DNA from 3 places in the Streptomyces odontomachicola genome. Region 3 is predicted to be linked to each of the others. Evidence: riboswitches for the same ligand, from Rfam matches in the RefSeq annotation. Region 3 holds a riboswitch; each other region holds the start of a gene.

Region 1 (4,819 bases), on a different contig from region 3:
CGACGACCGCCCCGTGGTGGCCGAGCGGGACGCCAAGTCGATCTCGGTGGAGGACACCTTCGACGTGGACCTCACCGACCGTACGCAGGTGCAGGCCGAGGTCGCGCGGCTCGCCGAGCGGTGCGTGAAGCGGCTGCGCGAGGCGGGGCGCTCCGGGCGCACCGTGGTGATCAAGGTGCGGAGCTACGACTTCTCCACCCTGACCCGCTCCGAGACGCTGCGCGGCCCCACGGACGCGCCCGGCGTGGTGCGGGAGGCGGCGGCGCGGCTGATCGACGGCGTGGACACCACGGCGGGGGTGCGGCTGCTGGGGGTCGCGGTGAGCGGTCTCGCGGACTTCACGCAGGAGGACCTGTTCGCGCAGGCGGCGGAGGCGGCCGAGGCAGCCGAGGGTGAGGAGGCCGCGCGAGCCGCACAAGCCGCACAAGCCGCGCAAGCCGCACAGGCAGCGCAGGCTGCCCAGGCCGCGCAGACCACAGAAGGCGCAGCGGGCGCTGAGGAGGCGCGCGAGGCCGGGGGCGACGAAGAGCCGGAGCAGGGCGCGGAGGGCGCTGAGAGCGGCGAGGAGAGCTCAGAGGAGGGCTCGGGGGAGGGCGGTCGGGAGCCGGAGGTGCGGCGGCGGTGGCTGCCGGGCCTGGACGTGCGGCATGCCGAGCACGGTCACGGCTGGGTGCAGGGCAGCGGCGTCGGGCGGGTCACGGTGCGCTTCGAGCGGCCGGGGGATCCGCCGGGGCGGGTGCGGACCTTCGCGGTGGACGATCCGGCGCTGAGGCCCGCCGAGCCGCTGCCCCTGGCGCCCATGGACGCGCGTGGGCAGCCGTCCGCCGACTCGGCCGCGTAAGGGCATCGATTACGGAGGGGGGCGAATGGTGACGTTGTGCGACCAATCGGTGCCGCCGCGGGGTCCGAGGCGGCCCCGGGCGGCTGGAGCGGGCGGAGTGGACGGCGCGGGCGCGGGGCCGCTGCCGGCGGGGTCAGCTCTCGGAGCCTGCTATGCGGCCGAAGTCGCGGTCGGCGGGCGCGGGGGCCGCGGCCGGGAGGTCGAGGCCGTAGTGGCGGTAGAGCTGGAGCTCCTGCTCGGGGGAGAGGTGCCGCCCCACGCCGAAGTCGGGCGCGTCCTTGATCAGCGCCCGCTCGAAGGGGATGCGCAGGGCCTCGTCCACCACCTCGCTGGGCTCCAGCGGCACGAAGGCGTCCCGGCTGAAGAGGCCGGTGCGGACGGCGGCCCACTCAGGGGCTCCCGTGGCGTCGTCGAGATACACCTCGTCCACGGTGCCGATCTTCGTGCCGTGGGTGTCGAACGCCTTGCGGCCGATCAGGCTCCGCGGATCGATGTCGGTCTGCACGGTCCCTCCAAAAAGGTCGCAACAGCACCAAGGAGTTCCCCTGGGGCGGTAGTACAACGAAACGGCAATTTTCGGTCGTTGGCCACTCGAGCGCACAGCCGGTTTCATCGGGTTACCGCGCTGGTAGGCTCAGAAACGGCTGTCGACCCCACGCGGGAGAGTCCTCCGGTGGCACAAGTGCCGGGGGCGCCGAAGGAGCAACTCCTCCCCGGAATCTCTCAGGCTCATGTACCGCGTGGACGAGGCCACTCTGGAAAGCAGGGCGGGCCCGGACGAGCGCCGAAGCCCCTCCTCGCCGACGGTGTAAGCCGGTCCGGGCAACCGGACGGGCCGGTGAATCTCTCAGGTGGAGATGACAGAGGGGGAGGTCGTCCGGGCACCCGTATGTGGTGCCCCTCGTAGGTCGCAGAGACCAGGAGGCCTCCGCAGATGACTGCCAACCGCATCCCCCTCTCCGCTCTGGAGCGGGACACCCCCTTCGAGGCCCGGCACATCGGGCCCGATGCCGGGGCGCAGGCGAAGATGCTCGCCCAGGTCGGCTACGGCTCGCTGGACGAACTCACCGCAGCCGCCGTGCCGGACGTGATCAAGAGCGCGGGCGCGCTGCAGCTTCCCGAGGCCCGCAGCGAGGCCGACGTCCTCGCCGAGCTGCGGGAGCTCGCGGACCGCAACCAGGTGCTCCAGCCCATGATCGGCCTCGGCTACTACGGCACCCACACCCCGCCCGTGGTGCTCCGCAACGTGATGGAGAACCCGGCCTGGTACACCGCCTACACCCCGTACCAGCCGGAGATCTCGCAGGGCCGCCTCGAGGCGCTGCTCAACTTCCAGACCGTGGTGGCCGATCTGACCGGGCTGCCCACCTCCAACTCCTCGCTGCTGGACGAACCGACGGCGGCCGCCGAGGCGATGGCGCTCTCGCGGCGCGTGGGCAAGGTCAAGCAGGGCGTGTTCGTGGTGGACGAGGACTGCCTGCCGCAGACGATCGAGGTGATCCGCACCCGCGCCGAGCCCACCGGCGTGGAGGTCGTGGTCACCCCGCTCGGCGACGGGATCCCCCAGGAGATCGCCGAGCGCGGCGTGTTCGGCGTGCTGCTGCAGTACCCGGGCGCCTCCGGCGCGGTGCGCGACCACCGTGCCGTGATCGAGCAGGCCCACGAGCTCGGCGCGATCGTCACCGTGGCCGCCGACCTGCTCGCGCTCACCCTGATCACCTCGCCCGGCGAGCTGGGCGCGGACATCGCGGTCGGCTCCAGCCAGCGCTTCGGCGTGCCGATGGGCTTCGGCGGGCCGCACGCCGGATACATGGCGGTGCACGACAAGTTCGCGCGCAGCCTCCCGGGCCGCCTCGTCGGCGTGTCCAAGGACGAGGACGGCGCTCCGGCGTACCGGCTCGCGCTCCAGACCCGTGAGCAGCACATCCGCCGCGAGAAGGCCACCAGCAACATCTGCACCGCGCAGGTGCTGCTCGCCGTGATGGCCGGGATGTACGCGGTCTACCACGGCCCCGAGGGCCTGGCCGCGATAGCTCGCCGCACCCACCGTTACGCGGCGGTGCTGGCCGCCGGGCTGCGCGCGGGCGGCGTCGAGGTCGTGCACGGCGACTTCTTCGACACCGTGACCGCGCGGGTGCCGGGACGGGCCGCCGAGGTCGTGGAGCGGGCCCGCGAGGCCGGGGTGAATCTGCGTCACACGGACGCCGACCACGTGGGCATCGCCTGCGACGAGACCACGGGGCGCGACCAACTCAGCGCCGTGTGGTACGCGTTCGGCGTCGAGGGCGACGTGGCGGCGCTGGACGAGGCCACGCGGGACGCGCTGCCCGGCGGGCTGCTGCGCCAGGACGAGTACCTCACCCACCCGGTCTTCCACGAGCACCGCTCGGAGACCGCGCTGCTGCGCTACCTGCGCCGTCTCGCCGACCGCGACTACGCGCTGGACCGCGGCATGATCCCGCTCGGCTCCTGCACCATGAAGCTGAACGGCACCACCGAGATGGAGGCCGTGACCTGGCCCGAGTTCGGCGCGCTGCACCCCTTCGCGCCGGTCGGCCAGGCCGCCGGGTACCGGAAGCTGATCGGCGAGCTGGAGGACAGGCTCGCCGAGATCACCGGGTACGACGCCGTGTCGCTGCAGCCCAACGCCGGGTCCCAGGGCGAGCTCGCCGGGCTGCTCGCGGTGCGCGCGTACCACCGGGCGAACGGCGACGAGCAGCGCACCGTCTGCCTCATCCCCTCCTCCGCGCACGGCACCAACGCGGCCAGCGCGGTCATGGCGGGCATGAAGGTCGTCGTGGTCAAGACCGGTGAGAACGGCGACGTCGACACCGAGGACCTGCACGCCAAGATCGAGAAGCACGGCAATGAGCTGTCCGTGCTCATGGTCACCTACCCCTCGACGCACGGCGTGTTCGAGGAGCACATCAGCGACATCTGCGCCGCGGTGCACGAGGCCGGCGGCCAGGTGTACGTGGACGGTGCGAACCTCAACGCGCTGGTGGGCGTGGCCCGTCCGGGCAAGTTCGGCGCCGACGTCTCGCACCTCAACCTGCACAAGACCTTCTGCATCCCGCACGGCGGCGGCGGTCCCGGCGTGGGCCCGATCGGCGTGCGGTCGCACCTCGCCCCGTACCTCCCGAATCACCCGCTCCAGCCGGAGGCGGGCCCGGAGACGGGGATCGGGCCGATCTCGGGTGCGCCCTGGGGCTCGGCCGGCATCCTGCCGATCTCGTGGGCGTACCTGCGGCTCATGGGCGCCGAGGGGCTGCACCGCGCCACCCAGGTCGCGGTGCTCAGCGCCAACTACATCGCCAAGCGCCTGGAGCCGCACTACCCGGTGCTCTACACCGGGCACAACGGCCTCGTCGCGCACGAGTGCATCATCGACGTGCGGCCGCTGACCAAGCAGACCGGCGTGAGCATCGACGACGTGGCCAAGCGGTTGATCGACTACGGCTTCCACGCGCCGACCATGTCCTTCCCGGTCGCCGGCACGCTGATGATCGAGCCGACCGAGAGCGAGGACCTGGCGGAGATCGACCGCTTCTGCGAGGCGATGATCGCGATCCGCGCCGAGGTCGAGAAGGTCGGCCAGGGCGAGTGGCCCGCCGACGACAACCCGCTGCGCAACGCCCCGCACACCGGGGCCCAGTTGGCGGGCGACTGGCCGCACCCGTACGGCCGCGAGGAGGCCGTCTTCCCCGCCGGCGTGCAGGCGTCCGACAAGTACTGGCCGCCGGTCCGCCGCATCGACGGCGCCTACGGCGACCGCAACCTGGTCTGCTCCTGCCCGCCCATCGAGGAGTACGACGGCTGAGGTTCTGAAACCGGCTGAGTGAAGGGGCGGGTCAGGGGTCTCCCTGGCCCGCCCCTCGGCGTGCGGGGGCGCTCACGGCGGGGTGCTCAGGGAGGGACCGCATGCGACAGGGCCGGTACGGCGTCTCGCCGTCCGGCCCTGGGGTTGCTGTGTGCGGA
Region 2 (4,819 bases), on a different contig from region 3:
GCGGAGTCCGTCTTCCTCGCCACGTACGGGGTGACGCCCGAGGCCCTGGCCGTACGGGGGCACCGCGTCGAGGCGGACGCGGAGGGCGGGCGCATCCTGCGCAGCGTGCTGATGAAGCCCGAGCACGAGGAGTGGGTGGAGGAACTCCACGTGCGGGCCGAGGGGTTGGCCCGCACGGCCCTGGCGCTCTGAAGACTCACCGCTGCACACCCCTGGACCCCGACGGCACTTGTCAGGTAATCAAAGGAACAACAACCGTATGACTTTGGAGGTTGGGCCCTGCAATTCAGTTGACCATGCATGGCCAGGTTGCATCGCTTGCTTCGCAAAGCGTGTCGTAGATGCCTGGAGCGTCCGATTGGCTCCGGAATCCCCCTCCGCTCCCAGCAGTCACAACGGCCGTACGGGGGCGAGGGGGCGGAGTGTGCGCGGGGTGGGTTTCCTGGGACGGAAGGCGGCAACTGGCCATAGTGCGGCCTCCGATACTGTCCGCAATCCGATGTGCCGATTGTGTAATCCGGACGTCGGCACAGCAGGCTCTGGGGCGTCAACCGAAACCTCCAACCCGAGGAGTTGCCGTGTTACGCATCAAGAGCCTGGTTCTGGGGACGGCCGCCGCGGCCTGCCTGGCCATCGGGCTGGCTCCCGCCGCGACCGCCGCGACGCCGCCCGCCGGCTCTGCTGCCCCCTCGGCCAAGAGCCTGTACGCCCCGTCGGTGCTCGTCCTCACCAAGAGCCAGGGCGCCGACGCCCCCGTCGAGCGCGCCGTGATGCTGCGCTGTCTGCCCGTCGGCGGCGACCACCCCGTGGCGGCCGACGCGTGCTCCGCGCTGAACAAGGCCGGGGGCGACCCCGCGGCGCTGCCCGCCGCCGTCGGCGAGCCGAGCACGGCCTGCACCACCGACTGGCGCCCGGTGACCGTCACCGTCCAAGGCACCTGGGACGGGCGTCTGGTGCACTACACCAAGACCTTCGGCAACACCTGCGAGATGGAGAAGCAGACGTCCTCTGTCTTCGCCTTCTGAGCGCCGAGCACCGAGCGCTGAACGACCGGCGCTGAGCCCCGCTCGCTGAGCGCCGTGAGCAGAGCACGCCCCCGGACCGGACGGCCGCCGGTACCGGGGGCGTCCGTGCGGAATGGTGCCGGTGAGGCGCGTGTTAGCCTTATCGGCTGACAAGTGAAGACAGGCCGATGACCCCGTGCGGGAGAACCACGGCGGGCGCCCAGTGCCGCGTGGTGCCGAAGGAGCAACACTCCCGGAATCTCTCAGGCCGGTTACCGTACGGACGAGGCGACTCTGAAAAGCGGCACCGACGACGATGCCGCGCCCACGGGGCAAACCGCCGAGCACGCGCACGCGCAGCGAGAACGCGCACGGTGCGGCGGTGAAACTCTCAGGCTCCATGACAGAGCGGGAAACGACCGCGCCGCGCATGCCGCAACGCCCCGAGCGTCGCCGCCGCATGCCCGGCTTCCGTTCCCGCGAGAATCCGGAGCCCCGCCTTGGTGCTGCATGTCCTCTACCTGATCGGCATCGCCGCGTTCGCCGCCAGCGGCGTGCTGGCCGCGCACGAGGCGCGGATGGACCCCTTCGGCGGCCTCGTCCTCGGCTTCGCCGCCGCGATATCCGGGGGCACGCTGCGTGACGTGCTGCTGGACCGCCGCCCCCTCTACTGGACCCACGACTGGGTGCTGCTCGCGGTGATCGCGGGCGTCGCCGTCCTCACCGGCCTCTACCTCGCGCACCGCCGCTCCTTCCCGCACCGCACCCTGCTGCTGGTGGACGCGCTCGGCCTCTCGGTCGTGACCGTCATCGGCGCGCGGGCCGCGCTGGAGGCCGGGGTCACCCCGCCCGCCGTGGTCATCCTGGCGGTGCTCACCGGCGTCACCGGCGAGATCGTGCGCGACCTGCTGTGCGGGGAGAGCCCGCCGCTGCTGCTCCGCGAGGACTTCTACGCGACCGCCGCGGCCGTCGGCGCGCTCTGCTTCCTGTGCATGAACCTGCTCGGCGTCCCGGACACGCCCACCACCATCGCCTCGGCCGGAGTGGTCTTCCTGCTGCGGCTCTGCGCGATCCGCTACGGCCTGCGGCTGCCCACCCTGAGCCCGGCCTGGCGCAGCGCCGGGGCGTGAGCACGCGCACGCCCCGTCGGCGCGGAGGCGGGCGCGGGACCCAACAGCCGTGTGCCCCACAGCGGTTGCCGCTCCGGTTGCCGTCGTCCCGAAGCCTTGTCCCGAACGTGATCGCCGCGTGATCAACTCGGTGAAGAAGTTCACAGGCCGAGGCCCTGGCTGGCCGCGTCCGGTGTGCTCTGCCTAGGGTCTGGACGCCCGCCACGACCAGGCGGGGCCCGTACGCGCACGCACCCGGCGCGCGCGTACGCCACGACCGACCGCAGGCGCGCACCGCGACGCACGACTTCCGCACAGGGGGAACCAGGTGAACACCCGGGCCCAGAAGGCGCTCGACAACCTGTACGGGATTCCCGCCACGCTCGTCATCGCCGCCTGGATCTCCTTCAAGCTGCCCAGGGTCGCTGACGGCGTCGGCTGGAGCCTGTACGCGGTGGCCTGGGGCATCCTGCTGAGCATCCTCGTCGGCTGCCTGGTCCGCAGGACCAGGCCGGGCACCGGCGGCGCCGCGGTAGGCGTGCTGCTCGCCGTCTTCGGCCTGATCTTCTCCCTCGGCCACGGCTGAGGCCGCGCACGACGGCTGATGCCGCGCACGGGGGCACCGAGGTACGGGGCCCTAGCTGGGGCCCGGGGCCCGGGCTTGGGACCCGTACAGCGTCCGCTCAGCTCCCCGTGCTGATCTGCTGCACCGCCCAGACGTTGCCGTCCGGGTCGGCGAAGTGCAGGAAGCCCACGGTCTCGAGCTCGGCATGGCTCTCGTCGCCGCGCGCGGGGCGCAGTCCCTCCGGGCCGGCCAGCTCGAAGTCGCTGACGGGGACGCCGTGTTCGAGGAGCAGGGCGCGGGCGGCGCGCAGGTCCTCCACCACGAGCCTGAGGCCGCTGAGCGCGCCGGGCTCCAGCGGCGAGAGCCCGTCGCCGATCACGATCGCGCAGGCCGAGCCCGGCGGGGTGAGCCGCACGCTGCGCACGGCCCCCGTTCCTTCGCCCCCGGTGTCGTGGTCGACACGGAAGCCCAGCCGCCGCGCGTAGAAATCCCGGGCCGCGTCCACGTCCGACACGGGAACGGCCACCACTTCGAGGCTCCAGTCCATCGGCCGAGCCTAGGGCGGCGGAGGCCCCGGGCGGCCCGTTCCCGCGAACCCGGTGCGCGCGACGGTTGTCACGGACCAGCGCGCGCGGCTGCCCCTACGACCCCAGCGCGCGCAGCGGCTCGTCGGTCAGGCGGTAGACCGTCCACCCGGCCTGGGGGCGTGCGCCGAGGGACTCGTAGAAGGCGATGGAGGGGGTGTTCCAGTCGAGGACCGACCACTCCAGGCGCTCGTAGCCGTTCTCGGCGCAGATGCGGGCCAGCTCGCGGAGCAGGGCCTTGCCGAGCCCGCCGCCGCGGTGCTCGGGCCGCACGTACAGGTCCTCCAGGTAGATGCCGTGCACACCGCGCCAGGTCGAGAAGTTCAGGAACCACAGCGCGAATCCCGCCGCGTGCCCCTCCGCGTCCTCCGCGATGTGCGCGTACGCCGCCGGGCGCGGGCCGAACAGCGCCTCGCGCAACTGCTCCTCGGTGGCCCTGGCCTCCTCCGGCGCCTTCTCGTACTCGGCGAGCTCGCGGATCATCGCGTGCAGAGCGGGAACGTCGGTCGGTACGGCTGTACGGATCATGCCGCCACCCTAAACAGCGCGGCCGCTCCACCCCGAGGCGTCCAGAATGCGGGAGGCGGTGCGCACCGAGCCGGTGAGCGGGTGCAGGGCGAGCGCGCGTACGGCGGCCTCCCGCGAACCGGTCGAAGCGGCCTCCAGCGTGGCCCGCTCGACCGCCTTGAGCGTGAGCATCAGGCCGAGCTGGTCGGCGGCCACGGGCCCGGTGGCCAGCGGGCGCGCGCCGTTGCCGTCGACCAGGCAGGGGACCTCGACCACGGCGTCCGCGTCCAGCCCCGGGACGGCGCTGCCGTTGGGCACGTTGAGGACCAGGGTGGTCGTCTCGTCGCGGTGGATCGCGCGCATCAGGGCCAGCGCGATCCGGTCGTAGCCGCCGCCCTCCAGATCGCAGGCGTCGCGCTGCCAGCCGCCCGTGGCCTGGCGGTTCTCCGCCATGTACGTCTCCTCGCGCTCCAGCCGGGTGGCCTCCCACGCCTCCCAGGCCTTCGCGGGATCGCCGTACGGAGTGCCGTAGAAGCGGTCCTGCTGCTCGTGCAGGAACTCCCCGCGAGTGGCCTCGGCCTCGCGCGCTGCGGCGACCGCCTCGCGGTTGAAGTAGTAGTAGTGCAGATACTCGTTGGGCAGCGCGCCCAGCGTGCGCAGCCATTCGCCGCCGAACAGCCGGCCCTCCTCGAAGGACTCCACGGCCGCGGTGTCGGCCAGCAGCCCGGGCAGCAGATCCTCGCCGCCCACGGTCAGCCGCCGCAGCCAGCCGAGGTGGTTGAGCCCGACGTAGTCGTACGCGGCACGGTCCGGATCCGCGCCGGCGGCCCGCGCGGCGCGGCGGCACAGTCCGGCAGGGGAGTCGCAGATGCCGATCACGCGGTGGCCGAGCGTGGCGGACATCGCCTCGGTGACCAGCCCGGCCGGGTTGGTGAAGTTGATGACCCAGGCGTCCGGCGCGTGCTCGGCGATTTCCTCCGCGAGGCGCAGCGCGACGGGGAGCGTGCGCAGCCCGTACAGCACGCCGCCGGGACCGGTGGTCTCCTGACC
Region 3 (4,819 bases):
CGTGCCGTGCCCGTGCCCGGTGGCGCCGAGCGAGCCGTACAGTTCCGCGCGCACCGAGACGGTGTGCGCGAGCACCCCCTCGTTCTTCAGCCTGCGGGCGAACATCAGCGCCGCGCGCATCGGTCCTACGGTGTGCGAGCTGGAGGGCCCGATGCCGATCGAGAAGAGATCGAAGACGGAAATGGCCATGGTGGCGGACTCCTGCGTCCGTGAAGGGGTGGTGCGGAGAGCCCGTGCCGTCGTTCCCGGTCGGGGAGGCGGTACAGGCTCCGAGGGACCGAAGGGGTGCCCCGCTTGGGCTCGCGGGGCACCCCTTCCGGTTCGGCCCCTGGCCTACTTCTTGTTCAGCTCAGGGTAGAGCGGGTGCTTCTCGGCGAGCGCGGTCACGCGTGCCGAGAGCGACTTGGCCTTGGCCTCGTCGAAGGCCGGCAGCAGCGCCTCGGCGATGATGTCGGCGACCTCGCGGAAGTCCTCGGCGACGAAGCCGCGGGTGGCCAGCGCCGGGGTGCCGATGCGGAGGCCGGAGGTCACCATCGGCGGGCGCGGGTCGTTGGGGACCGCGTTCCTGTTGACGGTGATGCCGATCTCGTGCAGCCGGTCCTCGGCCTGCTGGCCGTCCAGCTCGCTGTTGCGCAGGTCCACCAGGACGAGGTGGACGTCGGTGCCGCCGGAGAGGACGTTGACACCCGCGCCGACGGTGTCCTCCTTGAGCAGCCGCTCGGCGAGGATCTTCGCGCCCTCGACCGTGCGCTGCTGGCGGTCCTTGAACTCCTCGGTCGCCGCGATCTTGAACGCGACGGCCTTGGCCGCGATCACGTGCTCCAGCGGGCCGCCCTGCTGACCGGGGAAGACCGCGGAGTTGATCTTCTTCGCGTACTCCTTCTTGGAGAGGATCACGCCGCCGCGCGGGCCGCCGAGGGTCTTGTGCGTGGTGGTGGTCACCACGTCCGCGTACGGCACCGGCGAGGGGTGCAGGCCCGCGGCCACGAGACCCGCGAAGTGCGCCATGTCGACCATGAGCAGCGCGCCGACCTCGTCGGCGATGCGGCGGAAGGCGGCGAAGTCGAGCTGGCGCGGGTACGCGGACCAGCCGGCGACGATCATCTGCGGGCGGTGCTCCTTGGCCAGCCGCTCGACCTCGTCCATGTCGACCTGGCTGGTCTGCTCGTCGACCTTGTAGGCGACGACGTTGTAGAGCTTGCCGGAGAAGTTGATCTTCATGCCGTGCGTCAGGTGACCGCCGTGGGCCAGGTCCAGGCCCATGATCGTGTCGCCCGGCTTGAGCAGCGCGAACATCGCGGCCGCGTTGGCCTGCGCGCCGGAGTGCGGCTGCACGTTGGCGGCCTCGGCGCCGAACAGGGCCTTGATGCGGTCGCGCGCGATGTCCTCGACGACGTCGACGTACTCACAGCCGCCGTAGTAGCGGCGGCCGGGGTAGCCCTCGGCGTACTTGTTGGTGAGAACCGAGCCCTGGGCCTCCATCGAGGCCACCGGGGCGAAGTTCTCCGAGGCGATCATTTCCAGGGTGGACTGCTGGCGGTCGAGCTCGGAGTCGACTGCGGCGGCGACGTCCGGGTCCACCTCGTGGAGAGAGCTGTTCAGAAGCGACATGGATCCATCCCTCAGGAGCGGGCGTTGGGTCATGAAGGGCTGAGGCCCGTGAGCGGCGGTGCTCAGGCCCCCGCGGCGAAGGCGGTGTACTCGTCGGCGGACAGCAGGTCGTCCGGCTCCTCGGTCACCTTCACCTTGAACAGCCAGCCGCCCTCGAAGGGGGCGGAGTTCACCAGCGCCGGGTCGTCCACCACGTCCTGGTTGATCTCGGTGACCTCGCCGGAGACCGGCGCGTAGAGGTCGCTCACCGACTTGGTGGACTCCAGCTCGCCGCAGGGCTCGCCCGCGGTGATCGAGTCGCCTACCTCAGGGAGCTGTACGAAGACCACGTCGCCGAGCGCGTCGGCCGCGTGCGAGGTGATGCCGACCGTCGAGACGCCGTCCTCGGCGTCGGTCAGCCACTCGTGCTCCTTGCTGTAGCGAAGCTGCTGGGGGTTGCTCATGGTGCGATTCTCCTGGATGAGAGGTGTGCGGAGGAAAACGGTCCCGGAAGGTGGGACGAGACCCACAGTCCGTGCCCTGGAGGTTTAGCGTTCCGGGTGCTCCGGCGGGCCCTTTTCGTACGGATATGGCGCGTGCTCTGCGCCGTCGCTCGGGAGAGCTCAGCGCTGCCGCTTGTAGAAGGGGAGCGCGACCACTTCGTACGGCTCGTGCTTGCCCCGGATGTCCACCGCGACACCCTCGGTGCCGGGCTCGGAGCGGGCGGCGTCCACATACGCCATCGCGATCGGCTTGCCCAGGGTGGGGGAGGGCGCGCCGGAGGTGACCTCGCCGATGACCGTACCGTCGGCGGCCGAGACCACCGGATATCCGGCGCGCGGCACCCTGCGGCCCTCGGCGATCAGGCCGACGAGCTTGCGCGGCGGGGCCTTCTCGGCGCGCTCCTTGGCGGCCTCGAGGGGCTCGCGGCCCACGAAGCGGCCGCCGTTGGTCTCCTTCTCGAACTTCACGATGCGGCCGAGGCCCGCGTCGAAGGGGGTGCTCGCGGTGGAGAGCTCGTGCCCGTACAGCGGCATGCCGGCCTCGAGGCGGAGGGTGTCGCGGCAGCTCAGCCCGCAGGGGACGAGGCCCGCGTCCTGGCCCGCCTCGGTCAGCGCCTCCCACACGGCGACCGCGTCGGCGGGGTCGGTGAACAGCTCGAAGCCGTCCTCGCCGGTGTACCCGGTGCGGGCGATCAGCGCCTGCTTGCCCGCGACGGTGCCGGGCAGGCCCGCGTAGTACTTCAGGCCCTCCAGGTCGGCGTCGGTGAGCCGGGCGAGGATGCCGGCTGCCTCCGGGCCCTGGACCGCGAGCAGCGCGTACGCGTCGCGGTCGTCGCGGACCTCGGCCTCCTTGAAGCCGTCCGAGCGCGCGGTGAGCGCGTCCAGCACGACCTGGGCGTTCGCGGCGTTGGCGACGACCATGTAGGTCTGCTCGCCGGTGCGGTAGACGATCAGGTCGTCGAGGATGCCGCCGTTCTCGTCGCAGATCATGGTGTAGCGGGCGCGGCCGACGGCGAGCTTGGTGAGGTTGCCCACCAGCGCGTAGTCCAGCAGCTCGGCGGCCTGCGGCCCGGAGACGGTGATCTCGCCCATGTGCGAGAGGTCGAAGAGTCCTGCCCGGGTGCGCACGGCGTTGTGCTCGTCGCGCTCGCTGGCGTACCGCAGCGGCATGTCCCAGCCGGCGAAGTCGGTCATCGTCGCGCCGAGCGCGCGGTGCGTGGCATCCAGCGCGGTCTTGCGCGGGGAGGGCGGTGTGTCGGTCACGGTTCAGGCTCCCGGTGTGTGGGGACGCGGTTGTCCTCCCCATCTGTCATCGGAACCTGAGAGGTTCGCCGCCATCCCCGCTGCGCGGGGCCCGGCTTGCACCTTGGGTGGAGCCTCCGACGGCCCGGGTGTCCGGGGGCGGCGGCCCGCTTTTCAGATCTGCCTCACCCTGCGCGGTATCGGGGCCTGAGAGATTCAAGGGAGGAACTTGCTCCTTCGGCGCCCCGTCGGTGTGCGGACGGGGACTCTCCCGCGCGGGCTCAAGCGGCCGGTATGGAGTTGGCCCGCACATCATGGCATGGGCCTCCACCCCGGGTCCCCCCGGCCGAGCAGCTTTTTTCCGCCGCCTTGTGGCCGAGTACGGGCAGCGCACGGACTTTCCGGGGGCGGCGGCGCCCCGCCGGGGCCGGAGGGCCGGAGTCCGCTCGCCTTGAACCGCATTACCGATCCTTGACACTCTCGGGGAAAGCCGCGGCGAGCGGCCGGATGCGGGGAGGGCGATCGGGTGGGCAGCCTGCGCAGTGCGTACGCCGCGGTGAGCGCGACGGTGACCGGGAGCGGCACGGAGGGCGGGCCCGAGCCCGCCGTGCCCGCGCCGCGCGCCGCGCCCGCGGCACCCTTCCCCGCGGCGGAGCGCCGCGACCTGCGGGGCACGGCCCCGGACGGCGTGCTGCGCTTCGCGGCCGGCGACCGGCTGGTCGTCTCAGGGCTGCCGGGCAGCGGCAAGTCCACGCTGATGCGGCGCACCCTCGCGCTCGGCGACGCGGTGCGGCGCATCGACTCCCAGGACATGCGCGAGCGTTGGGAGCACCGGATGCCCGACTGGCTCCCGTACGGGATGTACCGACCCTTTGTCCGGCTGGCCCATTTCGCCGGGCTCCGCGGTGCGTTGGCCTCCGGCGCGAGCGTGGTGGTGCACGACTGCGGGACCCAGAGCTGGGTGCGCCGCTGGGTCGCGCGGGACGCCAGGCGCCGCGGGCGCGGCATGCACCTGGTGCTGCTCGACGTGCCGCCCGGCACCGCGCTGGAGGGCCAGGCGGCGCGCGGCCGGGGCGTCTCCGGGTACGCCTTCGTACGGCACAGGCGGGCGGTCGCGCGGCTGATCGGGCTCGCGGAGTCGGGGCGTGCGCCGCGGGGCTGCTCCTCCGTCGTCCTGCTGGACCGCGCGGCAGCGGGCTCCCTGACGGGGATCGCCTTCGAGTAGCGGGACCGCCCCCCCCGGGGGGACCGCCGTCGGCCGGTGCGGGGGTACGCCGGGAGAGAGCCCGATGGGGAACAGCGGCGGCGGGAACACCCGCTCGGGAACCCCGGATAGGGTGATCGCATGAGCATGCTGCAGGACTTCGGGCCCGGCCACGGCGGAGGGTGGCCGGGCAACGAGCTGGAGGAGGCGCTGGCCGCCTCGCTGAACGTCCCCAACGCGGGCGCCAGGCTGCTGGAGGTGCTGGGGCGCAGCAGCGTGT

Evidence for each region. Region 3 has a riboswitch for glycine ahead of gcvT (glycine cleavage system aminomethyltransferase GcvT). Riboswitches for the same ligand answer to the same signal wherever they lie in the genome.
Region 1: linked by a shared signal. The riboswitch ahead of gcvP (aminomethyl-transferring glycine dehydrogenase) and the one ahead of gcvT (glycine cleavage system aminomethyltransferase GcvT) in region 3 are both predicted to bind glycine.
Region 2: linked by a shared signal. The riboswitch ahead of ABEE00_RS06985 (trimeric intracellular cation channel family protein) and the one ahead of gcvT (glycine cleavage system aminomethyltransferase GcvT) in region 3 are both predicted to bind glycine.

Annotation. Positions count from the first base shown of each region.
Region 1 is NZ_JBCFOK010000016.1:208,230-213,048, reverse strand. It holds gene ABEE00_RS27455 (DNA polymerase IV) at 1-841, shown strand, start outside; gene ABEE00_RS27450 (PRC-barrel domain-containing protein) at 975-1,346, opposite strand; glycine riboswitch at 1,490-1,590, shown strand; gene gcvP (aminomethyl-transferring glycine dehydrogenase) at 1,776-4,661, shown strand.
Region 2 is NZ_JBCFOK010000003.1:399,804-404,622, forward strand. It holds gene ABEE00_RS06975 (pyridoxal phosphate-dependent decarboxylase family protein) at 1-192, shown strand, start outside; gene ABEE00_RS06980 (subtilase-type protease inhibitor) at 579-1,025, shown strand; glycine riboswitch at 1,194-1,292, shown strand; gene ABEE00_RS06985 (trimeric intracellular cation channel family protein) at 1,508-2,134, shown strand; gene ABEE00_RS06990 (hypothetical protein) at 2,442-2,699, shown strand; gene ABEE00_RS06995 (VOC family protein) at 2,797-3,225, opposite strand; gene ABEE00_RS07000 (GNAT family N-acetyltransferase) at 3,320-3,790, opposite strand; gene ABEE00_RS07005 (family 4 glycosyl hydrolase) at 3,800-4,819, opposite strand, start outside.
Region 3 is NZ_JBCFOK010000017.1:84,397-89,215, reverse strand. It holds gene ABEE00_RS27875 (L-serine ammonia-lyase) at 1-189, opposite strand, end outside; gene glyA (serine hydroxymethyltransferase) at 334-1,611, opposite strand; gene gcvH (glycine cleavage system protein GcvH) at 1,674-2,054, opposite strand; gene gcvT (glycine cleavage system aminomethyltransferase GcvT) at 2,214-3,356, opposite strand; glycine riboswitch at 3,521-3,619, opposite strand; gene ABEE00_RS27855 (AAA family ATPase) at 3,871-4,560, shown strand; gene ABEE00_RS27850 (enhanced serine sensitivity protein SseB) at 4,681-4,819, shown strand, end outside.